Regions from separate parts of the Faecalicatena orotica genome, predicted to be linked through region 4. Evidence: predicted binding sites of a transcription regulator. Region 4 holds the regulator's gene; each other region holds the start of a gene.
What was found. Region 4 encodes Rex, which represses fermentation and respiration genes when NADH is low (regulators of the CRP and FNR family bind a similar motif). Its sites were predicted from a motif close to ATTGTTAANTANTTAACAAT; they were not measured.
Positions count from the first base shown of each region.

Region 1 (3,216 bases), on a different contig from region 4:
GAGACAGCTTTTGATGGCTCCAGAAGCCTTAAGATAGTCGGGAACCATGCCGGAACAGGTGAACATATATATGTGTATAAGAAAACATATTATTGTCCCGATGATTTTCATGATAGCCGCTATGACCCAAGTTTTTCACCAATTGTGTATCCGGGCCAGACGATACATGGAAGTGTATTTATACCGGAATATGGATGTAACACACAAGTCTGTCTTTATGCAAAAGAACAGAATACCGGAGAGATATTGCTTGGAGAAAGTGTAAATCCGGAAAAAGGGAAGTGGATAGAGATGGGCTGGAAAATCCCGGAGATGGAAGGAGGCCTGATAGCAGAAATTGGTTTTTGCTTCTGTATAAAAGAAGAAAATAGCTGGGATGGAAGCTTTGTAGGGATGATAGATGACCTCTACACGGAGGGCAGGGCAGACTATACGATTCTCTTTGAGGAAGAAGAGGAAGAAGTCTGGCCGGGGCTCCACCGCGAAGTCAGGCAGTTTACCAGACTGAAGGGAATGCTATATCTGGAAGGCGGTCAGATGCACCTGTCCTGCGCGGACTATGCGGAGGCGTACACCGGAAGATATGACTGGAGAGACTATACGGCTGCCTTTACGTGCACTCCTCTTAATACAGGAACACATATGCAGAATATACGGGTTCAGGGGGCAGTGCGTTCTTATGCGGCAGGGTTCCTGCCGGGCGGCAAATTTGCAATTCTGAAAAATGAGAACGGTTACCGTGTACTTACAGAAGCAGAGTATCAATGGAAGCCCGGAAATGAGTATGTGATAAGCATCAGAGTCAGCGGAAACCGGATAGAAGCTAGTGTTCAGGATGGAGTGTCGCTGACAGCGGTGGATGAAGAACACCCCTACCTTACCGGAAGCATCGGAGTGTCTGCATTGCAGGGTGGACATACGAAATATAGGAAGATTGAGGTCAAAACCAGCTAGAGTACCGGAAACCCACCGTGCAGCGCGACATACTCTCTTGGAGTCATATGCTCCAGCCTTTTGAATATGCGTCCGAAGTAGTTTGAATCGGAATAGCCGCACATCATGGCAACCTGAGTAATGTTCAGGCTTTTCTGCCGGAGGTAATATTTGGACAGTGTGATCCGCTGCCAGTTGATATAGTCTGTCAGGGATTTGCCTGTCTCTTCTTTAAAACGTGTTGACAGGTACTGCCTTGTAACACCGAGGATACTGGCCAGTTCTTCCACACTCAGTTTATCCGTGAGCCGGCGCTGGATTAAAGAAATACAGCGCCGGGTCAAAGGACTGCATTCACTTAGGGAAAGATTCCGGATCAGACTGCATGCCTCTGAGATACAGGCATTTAGCCCCTCAAGAAGAGTGGGATGCGACATGGAGAGACTGGGAACCTTCATGATGGAAGCGGTCAGTGTCTCTCTCTGGTAAAGTATCATCATGGTCAGGTAAGCGGGAGGCAGCCCGGCATCACGGCATGCAAAGTGAAGAATACCACCGATAATCCCCAGAAAAATCGTAACCATTTCTTCTTTCTTCACGATAGGGCTGAAACGCTGTTCTACGGCCTCTTTTAATTCCACAAGGGCCTTTCGTGCACCTGCTTCATCACCCAGCTCAACACAATGTTTCAAGTTTAGTTCTGAATGATACCAAAGCTCACTTGCCTGCATATATTCCCAATTAGTGAGGTCATCTGAAATATAGTCCATATCAGCAATCCTTTCTTAAGTTTATCACTTTATCTTACATTAGTGCGATTACGTTACAAGAATGCTAGTATCACAAAAAAGCTTCTGTTATAATTTTAACATGAATTGTCCGGAATAAGAAGCATGAAAACGGAAGTTTTAGAAATCGTACAAATTACATAAGAAAGGAAAGTGTGACATGAAGAAAGAGCATGAAGTTCTGTTTACGCCGATGAAGGTGGGAAGTGTTACCGTGAAAAACCGTTTTGTCCATGCCCCTATGGAGGGGACGACTCCGATCGAATGGATGACGGGTTTCAAGTTTAATGAAAACAGCAGGGAATATCTGCTGGAGAGGGCCAGCAACGGGGTAGGACTGCTTATTCCCGGAATTACCTGTGTAAAGAGTATGATGGGGAACAAATGGCTGTACCAGAATGAAAAGATGTTTCTGGGACCGATTAAGAGCCTGATGGATGAGATACATCAGTACGATACAAAGTTCTTCCTCCAGATAGGGGCCGGTTTCGGAAGAGTGCTTGTCATGCAGGAGATGCTGAAAAAGGCAATGACAGGAAAGGTATTAGGTAAGCTGACAGGCACAGCCAAACTTCTGAGTGCGGCAAGTGACGGGATGCCCAACGTGTGGGACCCAAATGTGCTCCACCGCGCCATGACGGAAAAGGAGATTCAGGATGTTATAGATGGCTTTGCAAAGTCGGCAGTGCTGTGTAAACAGGCTGGCATTGACGGGATTGAGATACATGCGGTGCATGAAGGGTATCTATTGGACCAGTTTACCATTTCGAATACAAATAAAAGGACTGATAAATATGGCGGCAGTTTGGAAAACCGCTGCAGGTTTGTGACAGACATTATCAGGGGAATCAAAGAGGCGTGCGGTGAAGACTATCCGGTTGTCGTGCGCTACAGCGTAACAAGCAAAATGCGTGGCTTTAATAAAGGGGCACTTCCGGGTGAGGACTATCAGGAATTCGGAAGAGACAGGGAAGAGAGCATTGCCTGTGCCAGAATTATTGAGGCAGCAGGCGCAGACGCCCTGGATGCGGACAACGGAAGCTACGATTCCTGGTTTTGGGCACATCCGCCAATGTATATGCCCCTTGCATGTAATCTGGATGATGCGGCATTTATTAAACAGCACGTGGACATTCCGGTATTCTGTGCCGGGCGTATGGAAGACCCGGATATTTCTTCTGAGGCAGTTGCATCAGGAAAGATTGATGGTGTAACAATCGGACGTCAGCTGCTGGCAGACGGGGAATACTGTGCAAAGGTAGAATCTGGAAGTATAGAAGATATCCGGCCATGTATTGCATGCCACAATGGATGTTTTGCCATCAGCAGGGAAAAGAATGGAATTACAGGCATAAATCCTGTAGGCAACGGGCACTGTGCAATCAACCCGAGAACACTGGAAGAGAAAAAGCGGGAGATTACCAAAGCGGAAACGAAGAAAAAAGTTGCCGTAATAGGCGGCGGAATCGGTGGCATGGAAGCAGCAAGGGTTGCA
Region 1 is NZ_CAJJZH010000002.1:257,820-261,035, forward strand. Features, by position in the region: gene ABIN22_RS04785 (ADP-ribosylglycohydrolase family protein) at 1-954, shown strand, start outside; gene ABIN22_RS04790 (helix-turn-helix domain-containing protein) at 951-1,703, opposite strand; gene ABIN22_RS04795 (oxidoreductase) at 1,882-3,216, shown strand, end outside.
Region 1: a site for Rex is predicted at 1,787-1,806, ahead of ABIN22_RS04795 (oxidoreductase). Genes of this name have one in related genera too.

Region 2 (3,216 bases), on a different contig from region 4:
GTTTTGGAGACCGGGTCGATTCCGTTGCCAATCACCGGCATCATTTCCACGATGCTGACTTCGGCGCCTTTGGGGGCAAAGTATTCTACCACATCCAGTCCGACGGCACCGCCGCCGATCACAACTACTTTTTTTCCGGTAAGATCCTCCGGATATTCGCCGATATGGCGGATCATATTCAGGATAGAGGAAACTTTCCCCCCTTCCTTGTCGATATGCTCCATCAGCCCCGGGATCGGCGGGAGCAGGGGGGTGGAGCCGGTTGCATTTACAATGATGCTGGGCTTTAAGTTGCGGATAAAGTCCACAGACGCTTCCGTGCCTGTAAATACAAACAGGTTTTTCAGTTTGGATGCGCGGTGGATCAGGTAATTCGGGAAATCGGCCAGCCGCTTCTTGTCAGGAATCTTTGAGATTTCCGCAGCCAGTCCACCGAGGTAAGGTTTTTTCTCGATCAGGAAGGTGGTGCATCCGACTTCCGCCGCGGTGCATGCTGCTTCCATTCCGGCAGTTCCCCCGCCGATTACAACCACATTGCATGGCCTGCTGACGTGCTGTTTTTTATAGATTTCCCCGTCAGGTACTGCAGGGTTGACAGTACAGCGGATCGGACGGTTAATGCCGATACGGTTGCCTGCACAGCCGATGTTGCAGGAAATACATTTACGGATATCACAGATGTCGCCGAATTCTACTTTATTGACCCATTCCGGATCGGCAATCAGGCCGCGCCCCATACCGATGATATCGGCGTCGCCCCTTGCGAGGATATCTTCTGCCACCTTCGGGTCACGGATATTTCCCATAGTAACACACAGCTTGCCGTATTTTTCCTTCACGGCCTTCGCCATATAGGAACGCCATCCGTCAGGCAGGAAATTGGCATCAATCTGATACTGGATGGATGCGTTCAATCCGCAGGAAACATCAATCACATCGGCTTCCTCCTGAAAATACTGGAGATAATCGAGCGTGTCTTCCAGTGTATTGCCGCCTTCCAGAAATTCATCTGCGCTGATGCGGAGGAAGATCGGGAAGAACGGTCCGACCTGCGCACGGACTTCTTCCATAACCATACGTGCGAATCTGGCGCGGTTTTCAGCAGAACCGCCGAATTTATCTGTCCGGTGGTTATACAGTGGTGATAAGAACTGGCTGATCAGATAAGAATGTCCCGCATGTATTTCGACCGTATCAAAACCGGCGATCTGTGCGCGTTTTGCCGCCTCTCCGTATTTTTTCACAATCCTTAAAATCTCTTCCTCCGTGAGCGGTCGCGGAATCTCCCCGCCTGCCTTGGACGGAACATCGGAAGAGGACACCGGCTGCATATTTGTACGGGCAGACTGTGCGGAAGCCCCCGCATGGTTGATCTGGATGCCGATACATGCGCCGTGCTTATGTACCGTCTCCGTCAGTTTAAACAGTCTTGGGATATAGTTGTCATGGTCGATCCGAAGCTGGGTTGTCCCGTTGGAACCTTCCGGTGAATCAACACTGGCGTTCTCTACCATAATAAGGCCGGTTCCACCTTTTGCCCTCTGTTCATAATAATTAATATGGAGAAAACTCATTTCTCCGCTCTGCTCACCATAATTAGTCCCCATCGGTGTCATCATAATACGGTTCTTCATAGTCATGCGACGTACGGTGAGAGGTTCAAAAATATGTCTGTAACTGCTCTTCATAAAATAGGACCTCCTGTAATCCAGATATAATAGTAAAAGAGAGGTTGTTTGATATATCATTAACAATCTGTTTGTGATTCGTATTATAGGGAAAAATAACTCATTAAACAAATGCATGTTTTTGATAAAAATTATAGATAAAAACTATGAATTGTGATATTTTGTATAAAAGGACGTAAAAGGAGGCCATTGTTATGAATCTGAACCAGCTGCATTATTTTACGGCACTTGCCCGGCTGGAGCATTATACGAAGGCTGCGGAGGAACTGGGGATTACCCAGCCAAGCCTGAGCCATGCGATGAATTCTCTCGAGAAGGAGCTGGGAACGAAGCTGTTTGAAAAACAGGGGAGGAATGTAGTACTGACGAAATATGGAAGGTTTTTTCTGAAGTATGTGGAAGAGTCTCTGCAGATTTTAGATATGGGGATCAAGAAGACGCGTTCCATGACCGGACAGAATGAGGGCAGGATAGAGCTGGCCTATATTTATACTTTGGGGAGTGAATTTGTCCCCCAGCTTGCAGGGGATTTTATAAGGACTTTTGAGGAGATGAAAGTAACATTTCACTTTACAGTAGGAAATACCTACGAGATTATTCAGGGGCTGAAAGAAGAAAAGTATGATATTGCATTTTGCTCTATGCTGGATAAGGAGCCATCGATCCAGTTCACGCCGGTCGGGACACAGGGGCTTGTGGCAGTCGTACCGAAAGGGCATCCGTTGTCGGAACAAAAGGCCGTAGACCTTGAGCAGGCGGCCGCCTATCCGCAGATTTATTTCACGGAGAACAGCGGTCTCCGCCCTGTGGTAGACAAACTGTTTGAAAATGCACACCTGACACCAAAGATTGCATATGAGATAGAGGAAGACGGGTCTATGGCCGGGCTGGTAGCCCAGAATTTCGGCATTGCCATCATGCCGGATATTCCGGTCCTGAAACAGCTGAACGTGGATGTTCTCGACATCCGTTCTCCGCAGCAGGTCCGGTATATTTACATGGCACAGGCAAAAGAAAAATACCAGGCCCCTGTGGTCCGCCGGTTTGCAGACTTCGTAAAACGCCGGCAGTTCGTTTAGAAAACAAAATTAGACAGATAGAACAAAAGGAACGTGTGAGCCGGATAAAAAATATAGAAAAAATACTTCATGCCGGGACCCTTCTGCTGGTTGAAACGCAGCATAAACGGCAGGGCCAGTATCATGAAACACTGAATGGCCATCCCGCCCGCCAGCATTTCTGCGCTGAACTGGTACAGGCAGAATAGGGTGTACATGGCACAGAACAGCTCCCTCTTTTCTTTCAGGTAGTACATCAGCACTCCGAGTACGACAAATTCAAACCCGTACTCGTTTAGCGCCAGATTTGGTATGATCCCGGTAATCGTGTCCCCGCTCATATCGCGCAGGAAAGGTAAAAAGTTCGGCAGGCTGTAATATAGGACCTGTACTGCGAACATGATTCCCACGGCCAGAAACCCTTTGCCGGGAGCTTTTTTAAATAATTCGATCGTGCTGATACAGACGCC
Region 2 is NZ_CAJJZH010000018.1:32,618-35,833, forward strand. Features, by position in the region: gene ABIN22_RS22590 (oxidoreductase) at 1-1,688, opposite strand, end outside; gene ABIN22_RS22595 (LysR family transcriptional regulator) at 1,883-2,767, shown strand; gene ABIN22_RS22600 (TraX family protein) at 2,764-3,216, opposite strand, start outside.
Region 2: a site for Rex is predicted at 1,736-1,755, ahead of ABIN22_RS22590 (oxidoreductase). Genes of this name have one in related genera too.

Region 3 (3,216 bases), on a different contig from region 4:
ATGAGATTATCCTGAATATCGGATGTAAAGCGGATGGTATCATATCTAAGAGTGAGTATTCCAACGATCAGTCATTAGATCTGACAACTGTTGTAAAAGTTGGTGATCCGATGACAGTGAAGGTATTAAAGGTGAACGACGGCGAAGGCCAGATGTTGCTGACTTATAAGAGACTTGCTGCTGAAAAGGGAAATGAGAGGTTAAGAGAGGCTTATGAGAACAAAGAAGTTCTGAAGGCTACAGTAACTCAGATCCTTGGTGGTGGATTATGTGCGACAGTTGAAGAAGCACGTGTATTCATTCCGGCAAGCCTTGTTTCTGATTCTTATGAGAAGGACCTGAGCAAATATGAAGGCCAGGAGATTGAATTTGTAATCAGCGAATTCAACCCGAGAAGAAACCGCGTGATCGGTGACAGAAGACAGCTTCTCGTTGCAGAGAGAGCAGAGAGACAGAAAGAGCTGTTTGCTAAGCTGCAGATTGGCGATACAATTGAAGGAACTGTTAAGAATGTAACAGACTTTGGAGCATTTATTGATCTCGGCGGTGTTGACGGACTGTTACATATCTCTGAGATGTCATGGGGAAGAGTTGAGAATCCTAAGAAAGTCTTCCAGGTTGGAGATGTGTTAAAAGTTCTTGTAAAAGACATCAATGATACAAAGGTTGCACTCAGCCTGAAGTTCCCGGAGACGAATCCGTGGGCTAATGCTACAGAGGATTTTGCAGTAGGTACAGTTATTACAGGAAAAGTTGCACGTATGACAGATTTCGGAGCATTTGTTGAGCTTGCGCCGGGAGTTGACGCACTGCTTCATGTTTCCCAGATTTCGAGGGCACATGTTGAGAAACCGTCTGATGTACTTTCTATCGGACAGGAAATTACGGCTAAGATTGTGGACCTGAATGAGGCAGATAAGAAGATCAGCCTGAGCATGAAGGCTCTGGAAGAGCCTGAGGCACAGGAGTATACAGAAGAGTAGTATATGTTTTAACATCTATATGGGACTTTGAGATAGAGGCTGACAAGCCTCTATCTTTGTTTTGTGGTAAATGTTAAAAAAACGACAAGATGTATGGATTTATGTGCAATAAAATATGTGAATTTACTGGATTTTGCATACAATTTTTAGTACAATACTATTATTGCGATAAGAGAAAGGAAGGTAGTAAAGAATGGGACTTTTAACTTTTAAAGGCGGAATACATCCAAATGACGGTAAAAGTCTGGCAAAGGATCAGGCGATTGCAGAAGTACTGCCGAAAGGCGATTTGGTATATCCGCTTTCACAGCATATCGGTGCCCCTGCAAGTCCGGTTGTACAAAAGGGCGACCATGTGTTAAAAGGCCAGAAGATTGCTGAAGCTGGCGGATTTGTTTCCGCACCGGTTTATGCGTCTGTTTCAGGTACTGTCAAAGGCCTGGAAAAGCATTTCAATCCGACAGGGAGCAAAGTGGATTGTATCGTAATTGAAAACGATGGGGAATATGCAGAGGTAGAGTATCCTGAAGTGAAGCCGCTTAATGAGCTTACGAAGGAAGAAGTCATCAAAATGATCGGTGATGCCGGAATTGTCGGAATGGGTGGTGCCGGATTCCCTACAAGAGTGAAGCTTTCTCCGAAAGAACCTGACAAGATTGAATATATCATAGCGAACTGTGCAGAATGCGAACCGTACATAACAGCAGACTACCGGAGAATGTTAGAGAATACAGAAGAGCTGGTAAGTGGTATGAGGGTTATATTATCCTTGTTTGAAAATGCAAAAGGTATATTCGGTGTAGAAGACAATAAAAAGGACTGTATTGAGAAATTAAAAGAGGCAGTTAAGGATGAACCGCGTATGGAGGTCAATGTGCTGCAGACGAAATATCCGCAGGGGGCTGAGCGCCAGCTGATCTACGCGGTAACGAAACGTGCTATAAATTCTGCGATGCTTCCGGCTGATGCGGGCTGTATCGTGGATAACGTGGAGACTCTTGTGAGCATCCATCGTGCCGTGGTAGAAGGAAAACCTCTTATGGAGCGTGTCGTGACAGTCAGCGGTAATGCGGTTGCAAAGCCAGGCAACTTCAAGGCACTTTTAGGAACGAACCAGCAGGAGCTTGTTGAGGCTGCCGGCGGGTTTAAGACAGAGCCGAAGAAAGTGATTTCAGGCGGCCCGATGATGGGATTTGCAATGATGACCCTGGATACCCCGGTCACAAAGACATCTTCCTCCATCCTTGGATTTACAGAGGATGAAGTGGAGAAGGCAAAACCAGGTCCCTGCATCAACTGCGGACGGTGTGTGGAAATATGCCCGAGCAGAATTATTCCGTCCAGACTTGCGGATTATGCGGAGAGACACGATGAAGAGACCTTTACTGCACAGAACGGACTGGAGTGTGTGGAATGCGGTTCCTGCAGCTATGTCTGCCCGGCAAAAAGACCGCTGAAGCAGTCAATTGGTTCTATGCGCAAGATTGCTCTCGCGAACAGAAAGAAAAAATAACGAAAGAGGTGAATCAAAAGTGAACGAGAATTATAACATATCATCTTCACCGCATATACGAGACAAGGCAACCACAAGCAATATCATGCTGTATGTTGTGATTGCGCTTCTGCCGGCAACAATCTTTGGAATCTATAATTTCAGACACGAAAATGCATGGCTTCTGGTTGCAGTTACGACGGGAACTGCGGTGTTGACTGAGTACTTATATGAGAGGCTGATGCATAAGCCGATCACAATCAAAGATTTCAGTGCGGTTGTCACAGGACTTTTGCTGGCATTGAATCTGCCGCCGACACTCCCGTTATGGATGGGGGCGCTTGGTTCCGTATTTGCTATCATAGTGGTAAAACAGCTTTTTGGCGGTCTGGGGCAGAACTTTATGAACCCGGCACTGGGAGCGAGATGTTTCCTGCTTATTTCTTTTACGGGGCGTATGACCTACTTTGTATATGATGGTGTCACAGGCGCAACACCGCTTGCACAGCTCAAAGCGGGTGAGGCAGTGAACACAATGGATATGCTGATGGGGAATATCCGTGGTACGATTGGTGAGACTTCCGTGCTTGCAATCATGATTGGTGCCATGTTCCTTCTTCTGATGGGGATTATTGATTTAAGGATACCCGGTACATATCTTGTAACATTTGTCATTTTCATTACGATTTTCGGCGGACACGGGCTTGACCCGCAGTACATCACCGCACATCTCTGCGGAGG
Region 3 is NZ_CAJJZH010000014.1:6,033-9,248, forward strand. Features, by position in the region: gene rpsA (30S ribosomal protein S1) at 1-983, shown strand, start outside; gene rsxC (electron transport complex subunit RsxC) at 1,177-2,496, shown strand; gene ABIN22_RS21350 (RnfABCDGE type electron transport complex subunit D) at 2,516-3,216, shown strand, end outside.
Region 3: a site for Rex is predicted at 1,053-1,072, ahead of rsxC (electron transport complex subunit RsxC). Genes of this name have one in related genera too.

Region 4 (3,216 bases):
CTTTCCAGTCCCGTTGTCCCCGATAACAGCCACGTGTTCCCCTCGTTTGATATCAAAGCTGATATTCTGGAACAGGATCTGATGATCGAAAGATTTGGATAATTCTTCCACGGACAGAACATCATTTCCGCTGATGCAGGATGGTTCCAGGGAAAAGTGTATCTCTTTAGCGGGCTCCTGTGGCTTTTCCACAAGCGTCATCTTGTTCAGCATCTTTTCCCGGCTCTCTGCACGCTTGATAGACTTTTCGCGGTTGAAGGAGCGGAGCTTTTCAATGACAGCTTCCTGATGCTTGATTTCACGCTGCTGGTTCAGGTATTCTTTGAGCATGGCATCCCGGATCTGCTGTTTCTTATCCGCATACGCCTTGTAATTCCCGGCATACATGCGGACAGCCCCATTCTCAACTTCGATTACCTTTGTCACGACACGGTTCAGGAAGAAACGGTCATGGGATACAATAAAAACAGCACCCGGGTAGTTCAGAAGATAGGTTTCCAGCCAGGTGATGGAATTCAGGTCCAGATGGTTCGTCGGTTCATCAAGGAGCAGGATATCCGGTTTGGTCAGCAGCAGCTTACCGAGGGAGACACGGGTTTTCTGCCCGCCAGAAAGGGTGTCCGTCATCTTATTAAAATCTTCTTCACCAAAACCAAGACCTTTTAAGACGCCGGTGATCTCACTTTCATAGGCATATCCATTCTGTGCTTCAAACTGTGACATAAGGCGGTTATAGGTTTCCAGCCGCTTCTCAAGTTCCTCACCGTTTAATGACTTCAATTCATGTTCGATCGTGCGGATTTGCTGTTCCATTGCAATAATATCGGCCTTAGCGGTCTTGACCTCCTCATAAATGGAACGTCCGCTTTCCAGCTTCTGCTGCTGTGCAAGGTAGCCAAGCGTCTTCCCCCTTGTCAGAACAACCTCACCGCTGTCTATGGGCTCTTCCTTCACGATCATCTTTAAAATGGTGGATTTGCCCGCCCCGTTTACGCCGACAAGTGCGGCCTTTTCTCTGTCTTCTATATGGAAAGACCCGTCTTTTACGATCAGCTGGTCTCCGAATGATTTATTAAGATTATGACATGCGAGTATCATAATTAACCTCCTGCATCTTAAGTGTGCCTTATTTTACAGCGTTTTGGCCGTAATAAGGAAATACATACTTATTTCATTATAGCGAAAATAAAGTAAAATACAACTAAAAAATTGACTTTGTCCACACAATTCTATATAATAAAATTCGGTACATTGTTTTGTAAGTACCTATGTATCATATTATGAAGAGCATAGATCATTACAAAACGATGTACTAGACTAAGTTTGGAGGGTGATAACTGTGGAAGAGAGAGAAATATCACGTGCGGTAATAGGAAGGCTGCCAAGATATTACAGATATTTGGGAGAATTACTGGATGCAGGGGTTGAGCGGATTTCGTCAAATGACCTGAGCAAGAAGATGAGTGTCACTGCTTCACAGATCCGTCAGGATTTAAATAATTTCGGCGGCTTTGGACAACAGGGCTATGGATATAACGTAAAGTATCTTTATACAGAGATCGGGAAGATCCTCGGTTTAAACAGACAGCATAATATGATTATAATTGGAGCCGGCAATCTCGGGCAGGCACTTGCGAATTACGCGTCTTTTGAGAAGAGTGGTTTCAGTCTGAAAGGACTGTTCGATGTGAATCCGAGACTCGAAGGTGTTTCTATCCGCGGCATACCGGTCCGCATGATGGATGAATTAAAAGACTTTTTAAAACATAACGAAATAGAAATTGCAGCGCTTACGATTCCAAAATCAAAAGCAATAGAAGTAGCAGACCTGCTTGTAGCAAATGGAATTAAAGCTATCTGGAACTTTGCACATACGGATCTAAACCTTCCGGATGATGTCATTGTAGAGAGTGTACACCTCTCAGATAGTCTGATGAAACTTTCCTACAATATCACAAGCTATAATGAGGAACACGGCAGCAAAGCGTAAACAGTAGAAATTTGAGTTTAACAAAGACGTTCAGGACGTGTAACGAAGGCGGTGCCTTTTTTACACGTCATTTCATTTCGGCGTATTTTGGGAAATTTGAAAGTAAACAAGGAGGAAGAGCATATGAGATATCTGCCTACAGGGGAATGGATGCAGAAAGCGGACAGCTTTACCATCAATGAGATTGGCCTGCCGTCCCTGGTTTTAATGGAGCGGGCCGCCTTAAAAGTTGTGGAAGCTATGGAGCGGGAACAAATCAATCTGGAAAAACCACTTATATTCTGCGGTTCCGGCAACAATGGCGGGGATGGTTTTGCCGTTGCCCGGCTGCTGAAAGAAAAAGGATATGATGCTACGGCCGTATTTGTGGGCCATGAATCCTCCATGAGTGCCGACTGCCGCAGGCAGAAGGAAATTGCAGAAAAATGTGGCGTGCCGATGGTAACAACTGTATGCCGTCAGGAATATACTACTATAGTGGATGCAGTTTTCGGGGTAGGACTCAATAGAGAAATCACGGGGGACTATCTGGAGTCTATCGTAAAAATGAATGCTTTAAGCGGGCAGAAAGTGGCCGTAGACATCCCGTCCGGGATCTGTTCTGCCACGGGCAGGGTGCTTGGCTGTGCTTTTCAGGCAGATTTGACAGTTACCTTCCAGTGTGAAAAGCTGGGACTGATCCTCCATCCCGGGCATATGTATGCAGGAAAGACAGTTGTGGCTGATATTGGTATCCAATGCGGATTATTTGAAAAGGAAAATGATATCTGTTATACCTATGAGAAAAAAGATCTGCCGGACCTTATGCCGCCCAGACGACCGAACTCCCATAAGGGCACTTACGGGAAGGTCCTGATGATTACAGGAAGCAAGGGCATGTCCGGTGCCGCCTACTTAAGTGCAAAGGCTGCTTATACAAGCGGGGCGGGACTTGTTCAGATCTATACCTCAGAGGATAACCGCGTGATTCTGCAGCAGCTACTCCCCGAAGCCATCATCTCAACATATACTGAATTTGAAGAGGAAAAACTAAAGAACCTGCTTGGCTGGGCGGACGTGGTATGTATTGGATGCGGTCTGGGGCAGAGCAGGCTTTCAGAAAGTATTCTGGAAACGACACTGAAAGAAGTCAGGGTCCCCTGTGTGGCTGATGCAGACGGACTGAATATATTAAGCTGTCATCCCGAACTCTTGATAACGACAGAGAGACCTCTTATCCTGACACC
Region 4 is NZ_CAJJZH010000011.1:26,598-29,813, forward strand. Features, by position in the region: gene ABIN22_RS19655 (ABC-F family ATP-binding cassette domain-containing protein) at 1-1,098, opposite strand, end outside; gene ABIN22_RS19660 (redox-sensing transcriptional repressor Rex) at 1,340-1,990, shown strand; gene ABIN22_RS19665 (NAD(P)H-hydrate dehydratase) at 2,114-3,216, shown strand, end outside.